Regions from separate parts of the Bradyrhizobium sp. GW821-FHT12B03 genome, predicted to be linked through region 3. Evidence: predicted binding sites of a transcription regulator. Region 3 holds the regulator's gene; each other region holds the start of a gene.
What was found. The regulator LexA, encoded in region 3, represses DNA repair genes until DNA is damaged. The targets are predictions, from matches to a motif close to TGTTCNNNNTGTGTTCNG.
Positions count from the first base shown of each region.

Region 1: uvrA (excinuclease ABC subunit UvrA) is a predicted target of LexA. The motif match lies at 2,268-2,285, and genes of this name have one in related genera.
Region 2: AC1RUR_RS17410 (ribonuclease T2 family protein) is a predicted target of LexA. The motif match lies at 1,868-1,885, and genes of this name have one in related genera.
Region 4: AC1RUR_RS30760 (DNA recombination protein RmuC) is a predicted target of LexA. The motif match lies at 3,602-3,619, and genes of this name have one in related genera.

Region 1 is NZ_JBXAQU010000018.1:167,896-172,567, reverse strand. Features, by position in the region: gene AC1RUR_RS29060 (outer membrane protein) at 452-1,201, shown strand; gene AC1RUR_RS29055 (outer membrane protein) at 1,439-2,107, shown strand; gene uvrA (excinuclease ABC subunit UvrA) at 2,382-4,672, shown strand, end outside.
Region 2 is NZ_JBXAQU010000008.1:80,908-85,579, reverse strand. Features, by position in the region: gene AC1RUR_RS17430 (ATP-binding protein) at 1-179, shown strand, start outside; gene AC1RUR_RS17425 (DUF3617 domain-containing protein) at 292-822, opposite strand; gene AC1RUR_RS17420 (hypothetical protein) at 867-1,166, opposite strand; gene AC1RUR_RS17415 (hypothetical protein) at 1,351-1,812, shown strand; gene AC1RUR_RS17410 (ribonuclease T2 family protein) at 1,932-2,624, shown strand; gene AC1RUR_RS17405 (23S rRNA (adenine(2030)-N(6))-methyltransferase RlmJ) at 2,698-3,558, shown strand; gene AC1RUR_RS17400 (cold-shock protein) at 3,828-4,043, shown strand; gene AC1RUR_RS17395 (outer membrane protein) at 4,130-4,672, opposite strand, start outside.
Region 3 is NZ_JBXAQU010000018.1:31,341-36,012, forward strand. Features, by position in the region: gene AC1RUR_RS28395 (GAF domain-containing protein) at 1-262, opposite strand, end outside; gene AC1RUR_RS28400 (hypothetical protein) at 497-928, opposite strand; gene AC1RUR_RS28405 (hypothetical protein) at 1,120-1,323, opposite strand; gene lexA (transcriptional repressor LexA) at 1,511-2,212, opposite strand; gene AC1RUR_RS28415 (molybdopterin molybdotransferase MoeA) at 2,389-3,600, opposite strand; gene AC1RUR_RS28420 (hypothetical protein) at 3,832-4,026, opposite strand; gene AC1RUR_RS28425 (HAD family hydrolase) at 4,196-4,672, opposite strand, start outside.
Region 4 is NZ_JBXAQU010000020.1:161,047-165,718, reverse strand. Features, by position in the region: gene dapE (succinyl-diaminopimelate desuccinylase) at 1-1,011, shown strand, start outside; gene truA (tRNA pseudouridine(38-40) synthase TruA) at 1,151-1,888, opposite strand; gene fmt (methionyl-tRNA formyltransferase) at 1,888-2,811, opposite strand; gene def (peptide deformylase) at 2,955-3,479, opposite strand; gene AC1RUR_RS30760 (DNA recombination protein RmuC) at 3,651-4,672, shown strand, end outside.

The sequences.
Region 1 (4,672 bases), 140 kb from region 3:
CTCCGAATGCCACTGAATCTAAAAGGCGGGGTCCGCGCGAAACGGTCCTCTGCCACCCTGTTGAGGCGAACCTATACGCTTGCGAGGTCGGATCAGCCCGTCACCCCTCAGGTTATCCCCATATATAGCATCGCTGGCGGATTTGTTCCAGATTTGTTCTCAGCCCCGACCCACCCCGAACAGGTGCCGAATTACCGGGCAAGGCAGGATTGAAAATTGCACAAGCCGATGAAACCGACGGAACTTTCTCGGGTTCCCCGGAATCGAAAAAATCCCTTAACATTCATCTACTTGACCTCTCTGACATTGGTTGGCGAGTGTGGCATTTCGGAGACGGACTCTGCCGCCGAACCGGGCTATCGTTGCCTCGGAATTAGATCATTTGGGCGTCGCGCCTGATGGCCCGCTTCGGGGATTTCTTGAGAAGCGGACAAGCTTGGGAGAGACCGTAATGAATAAAATCTTGGTGGTTGCATTTGGTGCCGCTGCGTTGGGCTTGGCGGCTCCTGCGAATGCGGCGGATATGGCCGCGCGTCCCTATACGAAGGCGCCGATGGTCGCGCCCTCGCCCATTTATAACTGGACCGGCTTCTACGTCGGTGTTCAGGGGGGCGGCGGCTGGGGCCGCAGCGACGAAACTTTCTTCGGGACTCCCAATACGGCGGTTTTTGCTGGAACGCAGAAGTACGATACCAACGGCGGCTTTGTTGGTGGCGTGTTCGGCTACAATTGGCAGTCCGGCCCGGTCGTCTTCGGCATCGAGGGCGATTATCACTGGGCTGACATCAGCGGCCGTTCTGCCGAGATCAATGCCGGCGTCGGCGACACCTACTTCACGAAGATTCGCGGCTTCGGTGACATCAAGGGCCGTCTTGGCTATTCGACCGGTCCCGCCCTCCTGTTCGTCAGCGGCGGCGCCGCGGTCGGCGACATCCAGCACCGTTATGATGGCGTTCCCGGAAACGTCTTCGTCCAGAACGACTGGCGCTGGGGTTGGACCGTCGGTGCCGGCGCCGAATACATGTTCGCTCCGAACTGGTCGGCCAAGGTCGAGTACAACTACATCGATTTCGGCAAGAGCACGATCCAGTACACCGCAGCGCCCACCAACCGCTCCGAGTGGACCGACACCGTTCACACCATCAAGGCTGGCGTGAACTATCACTTCAACTGGGGCAGCCCGGTCGTCGCGAAGTACTGATATCCATCTGATATCATTTGAAGATCAAAGGCCGGCCCCGCGCCGGCCTTTTTGCTTTGGGTTCCAGCCTCGCAACAATCAGTCAGTGACCATTACGTTTTGTAACTGTTGTGGCTTTTGGGAGACACAACTTGCAGCTTTATTGGTGTAAGCACGACATCAGTTGGACCACAGCGTCCGATGCCCTTCCCGATCGTGGAAGGCACAACAGAAACTGGGACTGGGATTAAGTTGAAAATGAAGAAGGTTTTGCTGGCTTCGGCCTGTTTGTTCGCTTTGGCTGCCCCCGCATCGGCGGCTGATCTCGCGGCCCGCCCCTACACCAAGGCTCCGGTGGCTGTGGCTTCGGTCTACAACTGGACCGGCTTCTACCTCGGTATCGTCGGCGGCGGCGCCTGGGAAAACGCTTCGGGCGACCCGAAGATGAAGGGTGGCTTCGTCGGCGGCACCGCCGGCTACAACTGGCAGACCGGCAACGTCGTGTTCGGCATCGAGGCCGATGGCGCCTGGGCTGATGTCAGCGCTTCGGCAACCGACGCGCTCACCGGCATCACCGCCACCTCCAAGACCGACGCCATGGGCACCGTGCGCGGCCGCATCGGCTACGCCGTCAACCAGGTGCTGTTCTACGGCACCGGTGGTTACGCCTGGATCGACAACAAGATCACCCTCGCCGCTGGTGGCGCGAGCGTCTCCGACAGCAAGTTCCACTCCGGCTGGACCGTCGGCGCGGGCGTCGAGGCGTTCTTCGCTCCGCAGTGGTCGGTCAAGGGCGAGTACCTCTATCGCAGCCTCGGCGGCGAGACCTACTTCTCGGGCGCACTGCCCACCGGCACGCTCAACTTCCACACCGTGCAGGTCGGCGTGAACTATCACTTCGGGGGCCCGATCGTCGCGAAGTACTGATCGCTACCGACGTCACATCGTTACGAAAGGCCGGCCTTGTGCCGGCCTTTTTGTTGTCGTGCGCACGATCCACCCGTTTCAGGATGGTCGCTGCTGCCAGATGCCGCCAGCGCGCCAACAATCCGTTGACGATTCGCAAGTCGCACTGGAAATCCGTCGCCGTTCTTCCTACGTTCGCTGACAACCCCATCGGCGCCGATCCCGGTTCCGGGCGAAGCGCGCCTTTTTTGCTGGCGCGGTCGCGCACCCATGGGATTCCTTGAGGGCAACTCGGATGGATGAAGTGATCAAGGCGAAGCGCCAACAACAGAACGCGGGCTCCAGCCTGCGCGCAATTACGATCCGTGGCGCGCGCGAGCACAACCTCAAGAACATCGACGTCGAGATTCCCCGCGACAAGCTGGTGGTGTTCACCGGCCTCTCCGGCTCCGGCAAATCCTCACTCGCCTTCGACACCATCTATGCCGAGGGCCAGCGCCGCTACGTCGAATCGCTGTCGGCCTATGCGCGCCAGTTCCTGGAGATGATGCAGAAGCCCGACGTCGACCAGATCGACGGCCTGTCGCCGGCGATCTCGATCGAGCAGAAGACGACCTCGAAGAACCCGCGCTCCACCGTCGGCACCGTCACCGAGATCTACGACTACATGCGCCTGCTCTGGGCCCGCGTCGGCGTGCCCTATTCGCCGGCCACCGGCCTGCCGATCGAGAGCCAGACCGTTTCGCAGATGGTCGACCGCGTGCTGGCGCTGCCCGAAGGCACTCGCCTCTATCTGCTCGCGCCGGTCGTGCGCGGCCGCAAGGGCGAGTACAGGAAAGAGCTCGCCGAATGGCTCAAGAAGGGCTTTCAGCGCGTCAAGATCGACGGCACCTTCCATGAGCTCAGCGAGGCGCCGACGCTGGACAAGAAGTTTCCGCACGACATCGACGTCGTCGTCGACCGCATCGTGGTGCGTGCCGACATCGGCCAGCGCCTCGCCGAGAGCTTTGAGACCGCGCTGAAGCTCGCCGAGGGCCTCGCGGTGGTCGAATTCGCCGACGCGCCCGCGACGGCTGCCCCAGCTGAAGAGAAAAAGAAGACCGCGAAGATCCACGACAAGAGCGGGCCCGAGCGCATCCTGTTCTCGGAAAAATTCGCTTGTCCCGTCTCCGGCTTCACCATCCCCGAGGTCGAGCCGCGGCTGTTCTCGTTCAACAACCCCTATGGCGCCTGCCCCGCCTGCGGCGGCCTCGGCGTCGAGCAGCACGTCGACGAGGACCTCGTCATCCCCGACAAGGAGCTCGCGATCGGCAAGGGCGCGATCGCGCCCTGGGCCAAATCGTCGTCACCCTATTACACGCAGACGCTGACGGCGCTCGGCAAGCACTACAAGTTCACGCTGACCACCAAATGGAAGGATCTGCCGAAGAAGACGCAGAATGCCATCCTCCACGGCTCCGGCGAGGACGAGATCAAGTTCTCCTACGAGGACGGGGTGCGCTCCTACGACACCAAGAAGCCGTTCGAGGGCGTCATCACCAACATCAACCGCCGCTATCGCGAGACCGAGAGCGAGTGGGCGCGCGAGGAGCTGGCGAAGTATTTCCACGACGTGCCCTGCGGCGCCTGCAGCGGTTTTCGGCTCAAGCCCGAGGCGCTCTGCGTCAAGGTCGGCACCAAGCATATCGGCGAGATCTCGGAGCTGTCGGTCAAGAAGGCCGGCGAGTGGTTCGAGACCGTGCCCGACGCGCTGAACAAGCAGCAGAACGAGATCGCGGGCCGCATCCTCAAGGAGATCCGCGAGCGCCTCACCTTCCTGCTCGACGTCGGCCTCAACTACCTCACCCTCTCCCGCTCATCCGGCACGCTGTCCGGCGGCGAGAGCCAGCGCATCCGCCTCGCCTCGCAGATCGGCTCGGGACTGACCGGCGTGCTCTACGTGCTGGACGAGCCCTCGATCGGCCTGCACCAGCGCGACAATGCGCGCCTGCTCGACACCCTCAAGCGCCTGCGCGATCTCGGCAACACCGTGATCGTGGTCGAGCATGACGAGGACGCCATCCTGCTCGCCGACCACGTTCTCGACATCGGCCCCGGCGCCGGCATGCATGGCGGCAACATCATCGCCGAAGGCACGCCCGCCGAGATCATGCGCAACCCGAAATCGCTGACCGGCAAGTACCTCACCGGCGAGCTCGAGGTCGAGGTGCCGGAGCGGCGTCCGCCGAACCATCGCCGCACCATCAAGGTGGTCAACGCGCGCGGCAATAACCTCAAGAACGTCACGGCAGAGATTCCGCTCGGCCTGTTCACCGCCGTCACCGGCGTCTCCGGCGGCGGCAAGTCGACGCTGCTGATCGACACGCTCTATCGCGCCATCGCCCGCAAGCTGAACAATGCCAGCGAGGGCGCCGCCCCGCACGACCGCATCGAGGGCCTCGAGCACATCGACAAGATCATCGACATCGACCAGTCGCCGATCGGCCGCACCCCGCGCTCGAACCCTGCGACCTATACCGGCGCCTTCACGCCGATCCGCGAATGGTTCGCCGGCCTGCCGGAAGCCAAGGCGCGCGGCTACGAGCC
Region 2 (4,672 bases), on a different contig from region 3:
TGCGCGAAGAGGTGTTCAAGCCGTTCCTGCGGCTGGACAACGCCCGCAACCAGGACGAAGGCGGCACGGGCCTCGGCCTTGCGATCGCCCGCGACATCGCCCGCTCGCATGGCGGCGACATCACGCTCGGCGACAGCCCGATGGGCGGACTAAGGGCGAGTGTCAGGATTCCGGTTTAGCCGGTAACGTAGCCCGGATGGAGCGTAGCGCAATCCGGGATTCTTTTCTTCACCACGGATGCAAGGCCCCGGATTTCGCTGCGCTCCATCCGGGCTACGAACTACGCTCACCCTACTTCGGCAGCAGCGCCTTCAGCTTGTCGACGTCGCGCACGTTCATCTTGAAGCCGCCGGGCATCACGATGTCGCCGGGCTTCTGGTCCGGCTTGCAGGCGCCCAGCCATTTCGCTTCGAGCGTCATGGTGGTGTCGCGCCCCGCCGCGCCGGCGGCGCCGCCTTGCGCGTGCGAGGAGGTCTTCACCGTATAGGCCGAGTTGAAATCGCCCGTGATCTCGGCATGCGAGGTGGTGCTGATGCCGGCGACGCTGCACTCGGAATCGGTGACATAACCGGTCGCCGTCTTCTTGATGTCCTGCTTGGCGCAGACCTGCTTGGCCATCGGGGAGGCGTTGTTGTTCATCTCCTTGTCGACGGTCTCGTCGGTGCAGTGCTGCATGGTCATTTCCGGCATCGCAGAGCCGCTCCTGACCATCTTCAGTTCCCACAAGCCGGCCTTGCGCACCGGCAGATCGTCGGCACTGCTGCTACCCGCCGACAACACAAGGCAAAGTGCCGAGCCGAGCAAAGCGAGTTTGCGCGTCATGTGGGAAGCTCCCGGCTGAAAGATCGCGACGTTACGAAAGCGCCTCAGTACAGCGTGCGGATCGGCCGGTCGGCGGCGCCATAGGGCACCCAGCGGCAGGAGAACGAGATGTAGCCGCCCTCATAGGCCTGCACCCCGAGGATTTTGACGACCTTGCCGTAGCGCGCGCAGTGATCGACTGCGACCTGCCGCGCATCGACCTGGGTCGCCATCGAATAGGCGATGATGCCGCCGGTATCGTTGCCCTTGAACGGCAGCACGTAGTCGGCACGCGCCGACTGGCTCGCCACCATACCCGAGACAACCAGGCTGGCGAGAAGACCCGCGGCCGCAATGATTCGCATTACCGTCACTCCAATTGGCTGGCCGCCAGTTTACGGTGCCGGAACGGAAGTGAAAAGAACCGAAGCCGTCTGGGCGCGACGTTGTGGTCAACTCCTGGCGAAGTGTTGCCGCGTTGCACTTGACCTGCCCCGGCCTTCGCGGCACCGTCCGGACTTCGCAAGACTTCAGCCGTCCGGATTGACCATGCGCGCCCCCTCCCAGAAATCGCTCCGCTTTGCCGCTTTGCTCGGCCTCATGTTCGGGGCGCTGTCGCTCGGCGAGGCCAGGGCCGCCAATCCGCTGGAAATGAATTTCTGGCTGAGCGGACCGCGCTATGACGGCACGGTCGCCGATTGCGAACGGGCGCTGCCGACGATCGCCACCCAGTTCTGGGAAAAGGAAAGCACGTTCTGGAATTCTTCCTTGAAGATCACCGGCTTCTCCGCCGTTCGCGAGACCGCGTTCCGGCCCTGGCAGTCCGACAACATTCCGCGCCGCTATTGCAGCGCTGACGCCATGCTGACCGACGGCAAGGTGCGCAAGGTGCATTTCTCGCTTGTCGAGGATGGCGGCTTCGCCGGCTATGGCAACGGCGTCGAGTGGTGCGTGGTCGGCGTCGACCGCAATTGGGCCTACAATCCGGCCTGCCGCGCCGCCAGGCCCTGATTCGGAAGTCCTGATTTCGGCCGATCAACCCGCCGAACGGTGATTGCTCGCATTTTGTTCTTGAAATGTTCTCATCGCCTGCTAGGCTCGCTTGCACAGTCTAGTTGAGGGGCGTCGCCATGTTTCATTCCAGATTGCATTCCTTCTCCCGCCTGATGATCTCGCTGCCGCTTGCCGCCGGTCTGGTCTCGCTGGCGGACGTCGCGAAGGCCCAGGACAAGCGGCAGAACGCGCCCGGCGAATTCGATTTCTATGTGCTGTCGCTGTCGTGGTCGCCCTCCTTTTGCGAGGAGGCGGCCGAACGCGGCGGCCGCTCCCAGATCCAGTGCGGCGGCCGGCCCTTCGCTTTCGTGGTGCACGGGCTGTGGCCGCAATATGAGAACGGCTTTCCGGAATATTGCCAGCGGCCGGCGCCGCGGCTGAGCCGGAGCATCGTCTCATCGATGCTCGACCTGATGCCGGCGCCAGGCCTGATCTTCAACGAATGGGACAAGCACGGCACCTGCTCGGGGCTCGCCGACCGCAGCTATTTCGAGGCGATCCGCAAAGCGCGCGCCGCGATCAAGATTCCGGCCGAGTATCTCGACCTGTCGCAGGCCAAGACCGTGGCACCGGCGGAGGTCGAGGAGGCCTTCATCAAGGCCAATCCGGGCCTCGGCAGCGCCGCGGTCTCGGTCACCTGCAACCGGACGCGGCTGTCCGAGGTCCGCATCTGCCTCAGCAAGGACCTGCAATTCCGCGCCTGCGAGGAGATCGACCGCCGCGCCTGCCGCCGCGACCAGGTGACGATGCCGCCGATCAGGGGCGGGTAGCCAGATCGCAACGGCGCACCGCCCCCGGAATGACGGGAGTTACTTTCATCGCGCGATGTCGTAACTCTCCGCCATGAACTACCGTCACGCCTTTCATGCCGGCAACTTCGCCGATGTCATCAAGCACATCGTGCTGGCGCGCATCCTCACTTATTTGCAGGACAAGCCTGGGGCGTTCCGCGTCATCGACACCCATGCCGGCGCCGGCCTGTACGATCTCGAAAGCGACGAGGCACGCCGCAGCGGCGAATGGCTGACCGGCATCGCGCGGCTGATGCAGGCGCGCCTGTCGAACGAGACCATCGCGCTCACAAAACCCTATCTCGACATCGTCCGCGCCTTCAATCCGAAGGGCGAGCTCAAGGCCTATCCCGGCTCGCCGCTGATCGCGCGCGGCCTGCTCAGGCCGCAGGACCGGCTCGTGGCCTGCGAGCTCGAGCCGAAGGCACGCAAGGCGCTGATCGACGTGCTGCGCCGCGACGAGCAGGCCCGCGTGGTCGATCTCGACGGCTGGGTGGCGCTGCCGGCTTTCGTGCCGCCGAAGGAGCGGCGCGGACTCGTGCTGATCGATCCGCCATTCGAGGCAAAGAACGAGTTCGAACGGCTGGGCGAAGCCTTCGCGGAGGCTTTCGCAAAATGGCCGACCGGTATCTACGTAATCTGGTATCCGGCCAAGAGCCGCCGCGCCACCGATACGCTGGCGCAGTCAGTGGCGCGGCTCGCAGCCGCAGCAAAGCCGCCCGGAAAATGCCTGCGCCTCGAATTCAGTGTTGCGCCGCAAGCCGACAGTGCAGCCCTCACCTCCACCGGGCTGCTGATCGTCAATCCCCCTTACACGCTGCACGGCGAGCTCAAGACGATCCTGCCCGAACTCGAAATGCCGCTCGGCCAGGGCGGCGCGGCCAGATTCCGATTAGAGGTGCCCAAGCCTTAGCAGCACCAGGCCGTAACACTCCGGCATTCTTGGGAAAAATATGCAGGAGCGGTAGTCAATCTGCAACGAACCGTATTATGCTGTTTCCGTGACTGGCTTTACGTTCCGCTTCCGCGAATGGTTGCGGCGGAGTGAAGGCCTAAGAAAGATCCGGCCGGACCGTTGAGGTCCGCCCAAGGATGGCCAGCTCTCCCGGGCTCCGTAACGCCCGGTCATGTCGCGACGTGAGTCTGCGTCGCGACGGAGGAGCAATGAGGGGGAGTTTCCCGATGGCCATGACGGGAACGGTCAAGTTTTTCAACGGCGAGCGCGGCTACGGTTTCATCAAGCCTGACGACGGCGGTCGCGATGTTTTTGTTCACATTACTGCTGTGGAGCGGGCGGGACTGAAGGACCTTGCCGAGGGACAGCGCATTACTTTCGAAGTCGAACCGGACAAGAAGGGGAAGGGACCGAAGGCGGTCAATTTAGTGATCCTCTCCTAGCGGGCCTGATTGAACACATCTGCCGCAAAAAAATCCCGGCCGCGAGCGGCCGGGAGGTTGTTGTCCGGTATTTTCTTATTCAGCTATCAGAAGTGATAGTTCACGCCCGCGCGCACAACGCTGGCGCTATAGCCGTTTGACACGCCCGTAATTGCGAACTGGCTGGTCGACAGATCGATGTAGAGATATTCGAGCTTGGCGCTCCAGTTCGGCGCGAGGCCGACTTCCGCACCGGCACCGATGGTCCAGCCGGCGCTGGTGTGCGACTCCGTCCAGCCGAAGGTCTGCGCGCGCAGCTCGCCGAAAGCGAGGCCGGCGGTGCCGTAGAACAGCACGTTGCTGAAGGCATAGCCGGCACGGCCGCGCAGGGTGCCGAACCACGGATTGGAGAACTTCCACGGCGCGAAGGTATCGTCGGCACCGGCGGCCTGAATGTCGCCTTCGACACCGAACACCCATGGACCGTTCTGGAAATTGTAGCCCGCCTGCACGCCGCCGATGAAACCGCCGGGCTTGACCGGGCTGTTGCTCACCGAGCCCCATTCGTAGCCGACATTGCCGCCGAGATAAGGGCCCGCCCAGCTATACGCGTTCAGCGGCTGGTTGACGGTATAGGGCGCGCGCTGCCC
Region 3 (4,672 bases):
GCACCGCGACGCCGCAGGTGAGGCCAGCCGCGAGCGCCTGATCGGTCCGCTTGAAATAGGAGTTGGCGAACTTGGTGAGGATCACGGGGTGGCCGCTGGCCCAGGCCTTGCCGGGAAGGCCCTCGTCGTATCCGAAGCGCAAATCCTCGCTCACGGCCTTGAACGCGGACAGGCCTTCGCCGTAGAGGCCGCCGCCGAATTCCAGCCGCGTGCGCGTCCGGTCAGGCACCCAGAGTTCAACGACCCGAATGAAGGTTTTCATCGACCGTGCCCGCCGCCTCATGCCCAAGACACCAGCCGAGACAGCATCGGCCATTTGCCTGCGGAACGGGCGTTCAAAATTCAGGCAGGGCCGCGCAAACTTCGTGCGACGGGGAGGTGCGGGGCAGATCTCGGCGGACTGGATTCTCGGGACACAAACCACACCATCTCGCCGGCCACGGCCGGCGATGGCAATTTCAATCCTGGCTCCGACCCGTGGGCCGGGGGCGCTATCTCAACCGATCGGCAGGCGGGTGATCGTCGGCCTGTCGGCGATGATCTGCGGCTTGTGTTCGCGCTCGCCGACCGGCTGGGTCACCGGCAATTGCAGCACGGTCGCGCGCTGGCCTTCGACCAGCTGGGTCACCAGCACGTATTTGCCGTCGGGGAATTCGATCGCGTCGTGATGACGATCGGGAATGTGCGGATCGATCTTGCCGAACTTGCCGACGCGTGAGTTGATCGTGCGCGTCCAGATCCAGCGATTGTCGTAGCGGACGTTGTCGGCGAAGGCGAGCTCCGTTCCCGGCAGCAGGCAGACCGCGACGGACATGTCGGCCTCGGAGGCGAAGCCACGCGTCGAGGTGCCACGGAAGGTTGTCGTGACGATCGTCTCGCCGACCTCTGCGGGGCGCGTCGCGACGGCGTGCAGGCTGTAGTCACACATCGGGTGCTCCTCATTCGGAGATAGCAACCCGCGTCTCTTCCGAGGCGCAGGCCTCTATCAGAGTGGAAGCCCCCAAGCTCTGCTTGGTTGTAGGCAAATCTGCGGCTTGGGTCCGCAGGCTGCCATCACAATATCTTTTTCAAATGCATTGGGAACAAAGCCCACTCCCGTGCATTTCGCGTGCTTCTCCGTCAGCGACCAGCAGGTGCCGACCAGCCTGAATACGGCCAGACCGGTTGCGACGGCTGCGCGACGGCGTTGCGGGCATTGCGGAATTGTTCGCTGGTCATTGCCGGCGACGTCTTGCGGGAATGGTGCGATGGAGCAGCGAAGGCTTGCGACGCCGATGCTGCGATCAGCGCTATCGTGACTGTGCTCAAGACGATCTTGCGCATGGTTGTCTCCCCGGTTTGCGCACAGGCCCGCGAAGCGATGAGTGCTTCGTTGCGGCGCGCCGAGGATCTAGCGCTGGAGAGGTGGCCGGATAATCTGTGCAAAACCAGAAAGACTATCCAGCCGGAGCGGACAATCGTCCGCTCCAATTGCTCGGGTGTGGTTGCCGACTGCCGCCGCGCGGACGGTTCAGTACTTCCGGTAAAGGCCGATCAGCTTGCCCTGAATCTTCACCCGATTGGGCGGCAGGATGCGGACCTCATAGGCCGCATTGGCGGGCTCGAGCGCAATCGAGGCGCCGCGGCGGCGGAAGCGCTTCAGCGTTGCCTCCTCGTCATCGATCAGCGCCACGACGATGTCGCCGGTGTCGGCAGTCTCGTTGCGCTGGATCAGCGCCATGTCGCCGTCGAGGATGCCGGCTTCGACCATCGAATCGCCGCGCACTTCGAGCGCGTAATGCTCGCCCGAGCCGAGCATGTCAGGCGGTACGCTGATCGTGTGGCTGCGGGTCTGCAACGCTTCGATCGGCGTGCCGGCCGCGATGCGGCCCATGACAGGTACCGCGACGGGGCGCTCGCCGTCGTCCACGGGCGCGCTGGAGCTCGTTCGCACCTTGCCGAGATTGCCTTCGATGACGCTCGGCGTGAAGCCGCGACGACTGCCGGCGGCGGCCTGGAGCTCGGGCAGCTTGATGACTTCAATCGCGCGGGCGCGATTGGGCAGTCGCCGAATGAAGCCACGCTCCTCCAGTGCGGTGATCAGGCGATGGATGCCCGATTTCGAGCGCAGGTCGAGCGCGTCCTTCATCTCGTCGAAGGAGGGCGGCACGCCGCTTTCCTTCAGACGCTCACTGATGAACCGCAGAAGCTCGTATTGTTTGCGCGTTAGCATCTCGACCAAAGTCCCCCGGTTGATGTCGTTCGATTCCGAGACGTTCAATTCAGCGATAAGCCGCTAGATGCTCGAAACAAATCATGAACGGACACTATATGTTCGATACATGTTCCGCAACTGCTTAATTTACCGTGAACGCGACAAAGTTCGCGGAACGCACGTGTCCGCAGCGTTCAGACGGGCAGCAGCAGCACCTCGCAAGGCGAGCCGGCCTCGGCCTTCGGCGCGAACGGCGCGCGCACGAGAAGTGCCTGTGCCGCAGCGAGATTCGCAAGCAGCGAGGAATCCTGGTTATTGACGGGAAGGGCGACGAGCGTGCCGTCGTCGCGGCGCTCCAGGCGCGCGCGCAGATAGTCTTCGCGCTGGTCATTGGCTCCGACATCGCGGCCGAGCACGGCGCGCTCGCGACGGTGATGAATCATCTGTTGGCCCGACAGAGCGCGAATCAGAGGCACCATGAACAGGAAGGCGCACACATAGGAGGACACGGGATTGCCGGGCAGGCCGATCACGCGCATCGGCCCCAACCGCCCGTGCATCATCGGCTTGCCCGGCCGCATCGCGATCTTCCAGAACGCCATCGCGATACCTTCGTCCCTCAGCGCCTGCTGGACCAGATCGTGGTCGCCTACCGAGGCACCGCCGGTGGTGATCAGGATGTCGGCGCCGCTCTCGCGGGCACGGCGGATGCCGGCCGTGGTGGCTGCCAGCGTATCGGCGGCCACACCGAGGTCGATGGTATCTGCGCCCTCCTGGCGGGCGAGGGCGTGCAGGGCATAGCCGTTGGAATAGACGATCTGGCCGGGACCCGGCGTTGAGCCCGGCATCACCAGCTCGTCGCCGGTGGCGAGGATCGCAACCTTCGGGCGGCGACGGACGGGCAGGTGCGGGTGGTTCATCCCGGCGGTGAGGGCGAGGTCGCGCTCGGTGAGCCTGATACCCTTGCGCAGCAGCACGTCGCCTTCGCGGAAATCGACGCCGGCAGGGCGGATGTGCCGACCGGCGATAGCGGCTTCCTTGATCGTGATGTGCTTGCCCTCGGCGACCGTGTCCTCCTGGATCACGACCGCGTCCGCGCCAGCGGGAACGACGCCGCCGGTGAAGATGCGCATCGCTTGGCCGGCACCGACCGATCCCGCAAACGGCCGGCCCGCCGCGACCTCGCCGATCACCGTGAGCTGCGTGCCGACCGTGGCCGCATCGGCCGCCCGCACCGCATATCCGTCCATCGCCGACATCGCCTCCGGCGGCTGCGTACGCCGCGCCGCGATGTCGCGCGCGAGCACGCGGTGGAACGCGTCGTTGAGGCAGACCATCTCTTCGGACAACGGCTCTGCGTCCGCCAGCACCGCGGCAAGCGCGTCAGAAACCGGCATCAAGGCCACGGGAAAACTCCTGCTCGACACGTTCGGACGAATGTTCCGCGAGTCTTCTACCCGAGCGCGGGCGCAGAGGCAAAAACAGCGGCATGGCGGGATGATTCATCCCGCAGCTTCCGCCTGGTATCGAGGGGTGACGTGTCAGAACCGGCGCGGCATGGTCCGAACGACGAGAAGAACCGGCACGAGGGTGACCACGGCAATCACGAGAATGACGAGAGCCGCGGCCAGCACCGGTCAACTCCTCGCTGGTTCGTCCGGACTGACGTCAGGAGCCTTGGGGCCTTGGTCCTTGTCGGGCAGCGGATCGGCCTGCGATTTCAGGTCGGCGGCCTTGCTGATCAGTTTGGCGGAAAGGTCAGAATCCGAAGTCGTTCTGGCGAATTCAAGCAGGAGAGAGGCCTGTTTGGTGAGGTAGGTCTTGCCCAACACGATGATGCGTCCGTCCGTAGAAGTCCCAACGGACTCAAGAGTCCGGAAGCAGGCATTCCGTTCCCGGAACTCTGTATAAAAATGTACAAAGTGACTTGGTTCCTCGTCTCGCGGCCAAATCGGTTCCGGGGAACTCGCCGGTTTCCACCCGCAGGACGATGTATCTCGATCAGATTCCGAGCGCTTTGAGCGCTTCTCCGACGTCGCGGGGCGAGGTCACGTGCACCGCGATCAATCCGCGCGCCCGGGCTCCCTCGATGTTCTCGGCGAGGTCGTCGAAGAATAGGATCCGGTTCGCCGGCACGCCCATCGCGGCGACGACATGGTCGAAGGCCTCCGCGTCCGGTTTGCGCAGGCCGATGCTGGAGGACAAATAGAGCTCGCGGAAATGGCCGAGCAGGTCGGCATACTCCTTCGAGAAGTAGTCCACATGCGGCTGGTTGGTGTTGGAGAAGGCATAAAGCGGCATCTGCCGGGCGGCGCGCGGCAACAGCTCCGCGATATCGGGCATCTCGCCGGCGAAGATCGCATTCCATCCCTCCAGGAACTGCGCGTCCGAAATGCCGATCCCGAGCGAAGCACGTAGCGAGGCGAAATAATCCTCGTCGCTGATCTTGCCGACCTCGTGCAGCCGGTAGGCCTCGTC
Region 4 (4,672 bases), on a different contig from region 3:
GACAATCTCTATGCGCGGATCGGCACCGAAGGGCCGCACATCACCTTTGCCGGCCACACGGACGTGGTGCCGCCGGGCGACGAGAGCGCCTGGAGCGTCGGCGCGTTCTCAGGCGAGGTGAAGGACGGTTTTCTGCACGGCCGCGGCGCGGTCGACATGAAGGGCGGCATCGCCTGCTCGGTCGCCGCGGTGCTGGAGCATCTCGCCGCCAATGGCGGCAAGCCGCGTGCAGACGGAAACGGCTCGATCTCGTTCCTGATCACCGGCGACGAGGAAGACGTCTCCATCAACGGCACCATCAAGCTCTTGAAATGGGCCGCCGAGCGCGGCGAGAAATTCGACCATTGCGTGCTCGGCGAGCCCTCCAATGTCGAGACGCTCGGCGACACCATCAAGGTCGGCCGCCGCGGCTCGCAATCCGGCACGCTCTATGTCGACGGCGCGCAGGGGCATGTTGCCTATCCGCACCGCGCCTCAAATCCGGTGCCGGACATTTCGCGTCTGATCGTTGCGATCTCCGACGAGCCGCTCGACCACGGCAGCGCGCAATTCCAGGCCTCCAACCTCGAATTCACTTCGGTCGACGTCGGCAACAAGGCGAGCAACGTCATCCCCGGCGAGGCCCGCGCCAAGTTCAACATCCGCTATAACGACAACCACACCCAGGCATCCCTCCGCGAGCTGGTCGAGACGCGGCTGGCAAAAGCCTGCGGCAACCGCATCAAGGCCCGCATCGTCTGGGAGCCGTCGAACTCGAATGTGTTCGTGACCAAGCCCGGCCCGTTCACCGATCTCGCGGTGTCGGCGATCGAGGAGATCACGGGCCGCAAGCCGGAGCTGTCGACCTCAGGCGGCACGTCGGATGCGCGCTTCATCTCCAGCTATTGCCCGGTGATCGAGTTCGGGCTGGTCGGCCAGACCATGCATCAGGTCAACGAGCGCGTGCCGGTGGTGGATCTGGAAAAGCTGACGAAGGTCTATCGCGGGATTCTGACGCGGTATTTTGGGTAGAGCGCTAATGCTCGCCAAACCCTCCGCCGTCATGCCCGGGCTTGTCCCGGGCATCCACGTTCTTTGCGAGCCGAGAAGAAGGTCGTGGATGGCCGGGACAAGCCCGGCCATGACGCCTGGGGGGCAGCGACGTCCCTAGCTAATAATCCACCTTCACCAGATACAGCCCGTCCGGCGGCGCGACGATGCCGCAGGCTGCGCGGTTGCGGGCTGCGAGCGCGGCGGAGAGGTCGTCCGCGGTCCAGCGGCCCTCGCCGACCCACACCAGCGATCCCACCATCGAGCGAACCTGGCTGTGCAGGAACGAGCGCGCCGAGGTGATGATGGTGATCTCGCGCCCGTCGCGCAGCACGTCGAGCTGGTCGAGCGTCTTCTCCGGCGACTTGGCCTGGCACTCGGTGTCGCGAAAGGTCGTGAAATCGTGCTTGCCGAGCAGGCGCTGCGCGGCCGCATGCATAGCGTCAGCATCGAGCCGGCGCGGCACGCGCCAGGCGTGGCCGACGTCGAGCGCGAGATTGGCGCGGGTGTTGACGATGCGATAGCGGTAGTGGCGCTTGATGGCCGAGAAGCGCGCCTCGAAGCTATCAGGCACGATCTCGGCCTCCAGCACCGCGATCGGATGTGGGCGCAGATGCGCGTTGAGCCCGTCGCGAAACCGGCCCGGCGGAAACTGCTTCTCGATGTCGACATGCGCGACCTGGCCGCGCGCATGCACGCCGGCATCGGTGCGGCCGGCGCCATGGACGCGCAGATCCGCGCCGGTCATCGCCTTCACCGCCGCTTCCAATGCGCCCTGCACCGACGGCAGCGTGTCCTGCACCTGCCAGCCGAAGAACGGCGCGCCGTCATATTCGATGGTGAGCTTGTAGCGGGGCATCAGGCCAGCCGCATCGGCGGCTTCACAGGCACGCCGCGCAGGAAGTCCAGGGCCTGCATTCGGGCCTTGCCCTCGCGCTGGAGCTCGAGGATGCGGATCGCGCCGTCGCCGCAAGCGATGGTGAGCTGGTCGTCAAGCACAGCGCCCGGTGCGCCCGAGCCTTTCGCCAGCTCGCAGCGCAGGATCTTCAGGCGCGCGTTCTCGAGCTCGGCCCAGGCGCCGGGGAACGGCGACAGGCCATGGATGTGGCGCAGCACGGCGTGCGCGGGCCTGGTCCAGTCGATCCGCGCCTCGGCCTTGTCGATCTTGGCGGCATAGGTGACGCCGTCCTCGCTCTGCTTCTTGAGCTGGAGCCCGCCGCGGTCGAGCGCGGCCATCGCGCGCACCATCAGGTCGGCGCCGAGCCGGGACAGGCGATCGTGCAGATCGACGGCGGTCATGGTGTCCGATATGGCAAGACGTTCGGCCATGGCGACATCGCCGGTGTCGAGGCCGACATCCATCTTCATCACCATCACGCCGCTCTCGGCGTCGCCCGCCATGATCGCGCGGTTGATCGGCGCGGCGCCGCGCCAGCGCGGCAAGAGCGAAGCATGCAGATTGTAGCAGCCGAGCTTCGGTGCATCGAGGATCGCCTGCGGCAGGATCATGCCGTAGGCGACGACGACGGCCGCATCGGCATCAAAGGCGCGAAACGCGTCGAGCGCTTCCTCTGTCTTCAGCGTCTTCGGCGTCAGCACGGGCACGCCGAGTCTTCGCGCGGCTTCCTCCACCGGCGTCGGCTGCAATTGCAGGCCGCGCCGCCCGCCCGGCTTCGGCGCGCGGGTGTAGACGGCCACGATCTCGTGGCCATGCGCGACGAGCTCGAGCAGCGTCGGCACGGAGAAATCGGGCGTGCCCATGAAGATCAGGCGGAGGGGCATGTGGCTGCGTTCGGTGAGAGTTCTTGTTCTCCGTCATGCCCGGGCTTGTCCCGGGCATCCACGGTCTTGGCAACAAAGCAAGCAAGGCGTGGATGGCCGGGTCAAGCCCGGCCATGACGACGTGAGAGAGAGATGAGCCCTGCTTACTCCGCGCGCTTGGCGGCTTTCTCGAACTTCTTGATCACGCGGTCGCGCTTGAGCTTCGACAGGTAGTCGACGAACAGCACGCCATTGAGATGGTCGATCTCGTGCTGGATGCAGGTGGCGTAGAGGCCTTCGGCGTCCTCCTCGTGCACCTTGCCGTCGAGATCGGTGAAGCGCACGCGCACCTTCGCGGGGCGCTCGACCTCCTCGTAATATTCGGGAATCGACAGGCAGCCTTCCTCATAGACCGACAATTCCTCGGACGAGGCGATGACTTCCGGATTGATGAAGACGCGCGGCTCCGGCTTGGTCTCGCCGTTCTCGTCGCGCTTGGCGAGGTCCATGGTGATCAGCCGCAGCGGCTGCGCGATCTGGATCGCCGCAAGCCCGATGCCGGGTGCGTCATACATGGTCTCGAACATGTCGTCGGCAAGCTTGCGGATCTCCGTCGTGACCTTCTCGATCGGCTTGGAGACCAGACGCAGCTGCTTGTCGGGCAGGATGATGATTTCTCTGAGGGCCATGGCCGCGATTTAAGCCGCATGCCGGATGCGGTCAATGCGGCCGGGAACTCCGTTAACCCTCCGCTAACCATAAAACTTCAGGTTTCGTTAACCATAAAAATTAACGGGGCATTTACCGGAAATGTTCGCTATTCGTTCGTGCGGCCAGCCGAATCGGATAGAAGGACGGGCATGAACGAGATCATTTTCGTGGCTGGCGACTGGCCGGTGCGCACGATCGATGCACTCATCGGCTTCGGCGTCCTGGTCCTCATCCTGCTGCTGGTCATCGCCGTGGTGATTGCACGCTCGGGGCGGCGCGGGGCGGAACTCGCGATGGCGAACGCCATCCGCGCCGACGAGCTCGAAGAGCGCATCAGCCAGATGCTGCACGCCCAGAGCGAGGCTTCCGGCCGGGTCGACGCCATGACCCAGGCGCTGGCCGGCCGCCAGGCGGAGATGGCACGGGCGGTCAACGAGCGGCTGGATTCGGTGACCCATCGCGTCGGCCAGTCCATGGAGCACTCGACCCGCAACACCATGGAGAGCCTGCACGCCCTGCACGAGCGGCTCGGCATCATCGACAACGCGCACAAGAATCTCACCGACCTCACGACGCAGGTCACCACCTTGCGCGACGTGCTCGCCAACAAGCAGTCGCGCGGTGCCTTCGGCCAGGCGCGGATGGAGGCGATCGTCCAGGACGGACTGCCGAAGGGCGCCTACGAGTTCCAGTTCACGCTTTCGACCGGCAAGCGGCCGGACTGCGTGGTGTTCCTGCCCGACCAGCGCCCGCTCTGCATCGACGCGAAGTTTCCGCTGGAGGCGATGACCGCGCTGCACGACGCCCGCACCGACGAGGAGAAGCGCATCGCCACGCAGCGGCTGCGCGGCGACGTGATGAAGCATGTCAGCGACATCGCCGAAAAATATCTCGTCGCCGGCGAGACCCAGGAGATGGCGCTGATGTTCGTGCCGTCGGAATCGGTCTACGCCGAGATCCATGACGGTTTCGACGACGTGATCCAGAAGGCCTATCGCGCCCGCGTCGTGCTGGTGTCGCCCTCGCTCCTGATGCTGGCGATCCAGGTGATGCAGCAGATCATGAAGGACGCGCGCATGCGCGACGCCGCCGACCAGATCCGCACCGAGGTCATCAAGCTCGGCGACGACCTCGGCCGCCTGCGCGACCGCGTGCTGAAATTGCAGAAGCA